Regions from separate parts of the Undibacterium sp. genome, predicted to be linked through region 1. Evidence: predicted binding sites of a transcription regulator. Region 1 holds the regulator's gene; the other holds the start of a gene.
What was found. The regulator FliA, encoded in region 1, starts transcription of late flagellar genes. The targets are predictions, from matches to a motif close to CTAAAGTTTNNNNNNNNNNNGCCGNTA.
Positions count from the first base shown of each region.

Region 2: a site for FliA is predicted at 2,121-2,147, ahead of Q8K39_RS16605 (flagellin). Genes of this name have one in related genera too.

Region 1 is NZ_JAUXQE010000007.1:99,213-102,600, forward strand. It holds gene motD (flagellar motor protein MotD) at 1-129, opposite strand, end outside; gene Q8K39_RS04545 (flagellar motor protein) at 159-899, opposite strand; gene Q8K39_RS04550 (RNA polymerase sigma factor FliA) at 881-1,612, opposite strand; gene Q8K39_RS04555 (antiactivator of flagellar biosynthesis FleN protein) at 1,618-2,448, opposite strand; gene flhF (flagellar biosynthesis protein FlhF) at 2,441-3,388, opposite strand, start outside.
Region 2 is NZ_JAUXQE010000033.1:52,817-56,204, reverse strand. It holds gene Q8K39_RS16610 (flagellar protein FlaG) at 1-117, opposite strand, end outside; gene Q8K39_RS16605 (flagellin) at 206-2,026, opposite strand; gene Q8K39_RS16600 (tetratricopeptide repeat protein) at 2,364-3,388, shown strand, end outside.

The sequences.
Region 1 (3,388 bases):
ACCCTCGTTCAGTGAGGATATTGCATACATGACGACAAAAAATGCAAACAGCAAGGTAATAAAATCCGCGTAGGAAACCAGCCATCTTTCATGGTTGTCTGGTTCTTCGTGGTATCTTTTCCTTGCCATAAATAGATGTTCGACCTTGAATTCTGGTGTTAAGTACGGTGATTGGTCAGTCTTTCTTCTACCACGCGTGGGCTATCGCCCAAGGCGATACTATAAAAAATATCAGAAAGCATTTCGCGGCGCGTGACTTCACGGCCTATGATTTCCTTCAATTTATTACTGACTGGCAAAAACAATAAGTTAGCCATCCCTACACCATAAATGGTGGCAACAAAAGCGACTGCGATACCACCACCCAGCTTGGATGGATCACTGAGATTTTCCATGACGTGGATCAAGCCCAGCACCGCGCCCAAAATACCTATGGTAGGCGAGTAACCACCTGCGGCTTCCCAGATTTTGGCAGCCTGGCGCTGCTCCATCTCATACAGGGAAATATCGACATCCAGTATGTCTTTGAGGCGTATCGGGTCTATGCCATCAATCACCAGGCGCAGTCCCTTGCTGATGAACGGATCATTGGAGGCATTCATATAGCGTTCCAAACTGAGGAAACCTTCGCGTCTGGCAACGACACTCCAGATCAGCGCATCAGCAACATTTTTCTTGCTACTGTCCGGCGGTTCAGATATTACCCAGCGCAGCATCCGCACGCCACGCTTGAAGGTACTCAACCTGCTTTGCAGCAAGACCGCACCGAGTGTGCCAACCACAACGATGACAAATGCGGCTGGTTGCACCAGCGAAGACAAACGACCACCTTCCAGCAATTGCCCGGAGATGATGCCAAATACCACCAGTATCAATCCGACTATGCTAGCCCAGTCCACGCTTTCTCCCTTAAGTATGCCCTGAGCCTGGCGACTGCCTGACTATGCAATTGTGAAATCCGCGATTCCGACACCCCCATCACGGCACCAATTTCTTTCAAATTCAATTCCTGCTCGTAGTACAAACCCATTAGCAGTTTCTCTCGCTCTGGCAAGCTGTCGATCGCACCAATGACGGCATCGCGAAAATCATCGTTGAGCAAATCCTGCAAAGGATCGCCAGACAAGTCTGAGCAATAGTGGTCGAGAAAATGTTCTTTAGTATCCGAGTCGTGAAAGTCTTCGTAATACACAAGCTGATGCCCGCCACTGTCAGTCAGCAAGTCCTGATATTCTTCCAGACTGAGCTTGAGTGACTTGGCGACCTCAGTTTCCAGTGGTGGCCGCCCCAGTTTTTGCTGCAGCACATTCATGGCATTTTCTATCTTGCGCATGTTCTGGCGCACGCCGCGCGGCAACCAGTCACTACTGCGCAATTCATCCAGCATGGCACCCCGTATGCGTTGCACCGCATAGGTTTCAAATTGTGCGCCATGAGTATCTTCATAGCGGTTAACGGCGTCCAGCAGGCCTATCATACCGGCCTGCACAAGATCATCCACCTCCACACTGGGAGGCAGGCGCGCCTTCAACTGGTAAGCCAGACGCTTGACCAGTGGAGCATGCTCCCTTAACAGGAAGTTTTTATCTGATTTTCCGCTAGCGGTGTACATTTTGATTACATTCCAAGACCGACACCCAGCTCAGGGACTCCTTCTACACATAATGTGGAACGCGCAGTCATCGCCAATTGCTCGGCCAGCCTGGAAAACGCCAATGATGCCAAAGCTCTAGGAAAAGCATCAATCACAGAACGTCCCAAATGCGCCGCCTTTCTGACATGCTCGTCTTCCGGCACATTGCCGACATAGTGCAATGGCACTGCCAGATAACGGCTGGCCGCCTGCGCCATATTTGTATAAATCAATCTCGCCTCTTTTTCTGATGCACCGGACACCAAAATACCATAACCTCGCCGGCCTATCCGGTTGCTAACCCGCTTGATCAGTCCATATGCTGCCTTGATCATGTCAGGATCAGCAGATACCTGTATCACCAGCTCGCTGTCGTCCAGCGTCGCCAATGGGAAGGCATCGTCCAGGTTAATATCACTATCAACGATCACCAGGTCCGAACTATTGGCCACTGTGTCAAAAACTCTCGACAGCTGGCGCGCGCTTTCTGGCGGCAACCAGGCATGCCTGGCCAGCATCGTCACTGACAAGCCTGCAGCCACCAATTTAACAGCTTCCTTCATTGTACGCTGTTGTCTCGCTACATCCAATAAGGTCTGATCATGCCTGGCATTCAACCATGCACCTACGCTGTTTTCCGAGGCGCGGGCATCGACCATCAGGACCTGGTTGCCCTGGCGCGCCAGCGACACGCCGAGATTGACTAACATGCCACTCTTTTCATCCTCTCTCAAAGCCGACAAAAAGGTGAACACCCTTGGTTTTGGCCCCGCCAGCATGCGCCGCAGGCCTTCTGCCTGATCAAAACTAGCCAAGGAACACCTCCTTGCCAGCACGGCCAGATGCTCTGGCGGCGGATGCTGAAGAAGAGACTGCACCAGCCATCAGCAGTGGCAATTCCTCGTCGAGATAGCGAAAAGCCGCAGTCTCACGCTTGAGCTTGAAAGCACGGTCGATCAAATACAATTTATTGGCAATATGCAGGTCTTCAGGCACACGCTGACCGCTGGCGACGTAATACACCATGAGCTTTTGACGGATCGCAATATCGAGCGCTCCCCCTATCGTCGCAGCCTCATCGAGTTTGGTAAATATGCAACCCGCCAGGCCATTACCCTGATAAGCGCGCACTACTTCACTCAGGGTTTCACCCGTCGATGTCGCATTCAGGCATAGCAAACGCTTTACTGGAGTGTCTGTTCCAGACAACATTGCTACCTGCTCGGTCACCATCTTGTCGCGTTGGCTGACACCGACAGTATCGATCAATACCGTATGCTTGTTCTTGAGCTCGGACAAGGCGATGCGCAAATCGGCTTCATCCTTGACGGCATGCACCATCACACCGAGGATTTTTCCGTAGATGCGCAATTGCTCAAAGCCACCGATACGATAACCATCAGTCGTGATGAGGGCCAGCTTGGATGGACCATGACGCATGACACACCGGGCAGCCAGCTTGGCAGTAGTGGTAGTCTTGCCTACGCCTGTTGGGCCAACCAAGGCATACACCCCACCCTTTTCCAGCATTTCATTTTCATTATCGATCGTGGACAAATTGCGAACCAGAATATTTTTGATCCATTCCAGCCCGTCCTCTACCTTGCCTGTTTCCGGCAGTTTCTCTACCAGATAGCGCGCCAGGCTGGCACTAAAACCGGTAGCCAGCAATTCGCGCAGGATTTCTGCTTTTTGCGGCTGGCGTTTTTGTGTCTGCGTCCAGGATATTTCTGCCAGTTGAGATTCAAGCATGCT
Region 2 (3,388 bases), on a different contig from region 1:
ATTGGCAGTCTGCAGCGGCGCGGCGCTTTGCGCGATCTGAGGAGCGGTCGTCGCGGTGCTCAACCGATCTGAAACAGGTGCTCCTGACGATGAACTGGTAATCGATAGGACGTCCATGATGTTTCCTTAAAGTAAAATTCCCCTGATCATAAAATTGACCAGGGGACCACTCATTTTCAATGAAAAACTAAACTTATTTCATTGATTAGCCACGCAGCAGAGCCAAGACGCCTTGTGGTAACGCGTTCGCCTGAGCCAAGATTGCTGTACCAGCTTGTTGCAATACTTGACCACGTGTCAATGTTGCTGTTTCTTGAGCAAAGTCAGCATCACGGATACGGCTACGGGAAGCTGTCAAGTTCTCAGAAGTTGTATTCAAGCTGCTAACTGCTGAGGAGAAACGGTTTTGGTAAGCACCCAAAGAAGCACGTGAACTATTGACAGAAGCCAAGGCTGCATCGATAGTAGTCAGAGCCGCTGTGGCACCAGCCGCTGTAGTCAGGTCTAGTGATGAAACACCTGCACCAACCGTTGCAGTTGCTGAAGTGGCGCCAGCAGTCAAGCCGGCTGCTGTTGCACCTGCACCAGCAACTGTCGTTGTTGTAGCTGCCAAGCCAGTATTTGCCAGTGTTGCTGTACCTTTTACAGTAAAGGTGTAGCCAGCATTTTGCGAACTTGTCAATGTCAGTACGCCAGCAGCGTTAGATGCAGTAATGCCGGTTTCTCTAGTTTTTTGGTTAATTGCATCGCGAATGGCATCGCCTTGCAATGTTGCTGTAGCACCACCAGTAATTGCGCCAATGTCCACACCATTGATCTGAATGTCGCCAGCAGAGATATTGGAGTTAGTACCTGTGATGGTCGTACCAGTTGTTGCTGCACCTGTTCCGCCGTTCGCCAACACGATACCGGCAGAGCTGGTAGATGTCAGTTTGACAGTACCTGCTGTAGTTGTAGTTGCAGCAGCTGTGCCGATTGCTGTTGCAGCACCAGTAGTTGCACTACCCAGGCCAGTAACAGTTGCTGCCAAGCCAGTGGATGCATTGGTTTTGGAAACAGTAATGTTTCTGCCGTCAGCTGCTGTCAGAGCAACTGCACCTGTAGTAGTGTCAAATGCTGCAGTTACGCCAGTTTGTGAGGATTTTGCATTGATTGCGGCTGTAACTTGAGCACCACGTTCCGCAGCAGTGCCTGCAGCAGCAAGTGCCCCGATATCAACGCCGTTGATCAGAACATCGCCAGCAACGATGGCAGTAGCAAAACCAGTTGCAGCAGTGCCGCTGGTCGTTGTTGCCTGAGCTGTTGCTGTTACGCCAGTGGTACCGTTTGAAGCGTTGATTGCGGCAGCTTTGGCAATCGCACTACCTTTGCTATCAGCATAAGATACGCCGTCGCCGCTGGTTGCACCAATGTTGAAACCGTTGATCACCAGATCACCAGACTGGAAGCCGCCTACACCATTCACACCACCAGAGATATTGGTGGCATAGCTTGAGCTGGCACCAACACCCAGGCTGGATGATTTAGCACTGGCGATGGAAGAAATGGCAATTTGGTCATTTGATGTTGCATTTGCACCAACTTGGAAAGTTTGTGCTGTGAAGCTACCGTCCAGCAGATTCACGCCGTTAAAGTTGGAAGAGCTGGCAACACGGTTGATCTCAGAGATCAGTTGTGAAGCTTCGTTGTTCAGCGCAGCGCGGTCGCTGGCGCTATTGGACGCGTTAGCCGATTGAACCGCCAGATCACGGATACGTTGCAAGTTGGAGCCAATTTGTGTCAAATCGCCCTCAGCGGTTTGCGCAAGAGAGATACCGTCATTCGCATTACGAACAGCTTGATTCAAGCCGCCGATTTGTGAAGACAGACGTTCGGAAATCGCCAGGCCAGCCGCATCGTCTTTAGCACTATTAATGCGCAGACCAGAAGACAGACGTTGCAAGGAAGTGTTCAGGGACGACTGAGATGTAGTCAGATTGCGCTGAGCATTCAAAGACGAGATATTGGTATTAATAAATGAAGCCATGTTAGTTCTCCTTACCCAAGTTATGTAAATATGGCCGGTGGCCTTAAACTTTGGTCTGTGCTACCAATAATATTGGACCGCCGTTGCAATCAGGTATCGGACGCTTATTTCAAAAGTTTAATGGGTTGCTCAAAGTAAATATTTTATTTTGAGGGTAAAGTTGCTCTCAATACTCCGTTAAACGGCAGCATTTCAAAATACTTGAGACCATATATACGTTTATTTTCGGCTTTGACTTAACATTTTTTTGCTATTGTCGATGGTGAAAATTACTCTTTTTTATCTACATTAGAAATAATGGGGTGCAGTATTCGACCCGTTTTATTAAGGTTTTACTATGAGTCAATCCGCATTCCCCGCCGAGACGAATGAAAAAAATGCACAAATGACAGCGAAGGAGGCATTTGAGCAAGCCATACAGCAATTGTTGCATTTAGCGCAAGCAGCAACGGCAGCCGGAGATGTGCCTCATGCAATAGCGAACTACAAATTAATTTTGGACAATGCGCCAGAGCGGCCAGATGCAAATTTTGGGCTGGGGAAATTACTGGCTGTATCAGATTCTCCTGATACAGCGCTCATTTATCTGGAAACCGCAATCCAAGGGGCGCCACAGTGCGAAGAATACTGGGAGGCCTATATAGCAGTGCTGAATTTATTTGGCGATACAGAAATAGTACGTCAGGCCATGGAGTTGCGCGCAACGGTCTTTCATTCTGCCGTACCTGCACAAAAAGAACAGGAAGCGCTTGCCCTTGTTGAGCTTGCTCCTCCTGCGAAAGAAAGCACACAAGCCAAAACCTCTGCTGCGGCTACCGCTGCAGAAATGAGCAAACTGTCTTCATTATATGATAGGGGCAATTTTCAGGATGTAGAGCGTCTTGCACGCAAGCTGATACAGAAAAATGCTCCCAATGGCATTGTCTGGCGATTTTTGGGATTGGCTTTATTGAACTCGTCTCGCTTCGACGATGCTGAGCAAGCCATGTTGAAATCGCTGGAGCTATTGCCGGATGATGCCGTGGCGCACTTTAATTTTGCACTGGTGTCCGGCAAGAATAACAAGTTAACCATAGCCGAAGCCCATTACAGGAAGGCTCTGGAAATCGATGACAAGATGCTGGCTGCTTATAATAATTTGGCTAACCTGTTGCGGGTAGCGGGAAAGTTGATTGAGTCAGAAAGCTTTGTGCGCAAGTTGTTGGTACTTGCCCCCGATTTTGCCTTTGCCCACATTAATCTGGTCGGGATATTGCGGCAAAGAAAAATGCTTCCCCAGGCCCTGGAACTGGCGAAGCAGGCTGTGTCAAGATTTCCTGCCATGGCGGAGGCGCATCATGCTCTTGGTTCTGTCTTGTCGTT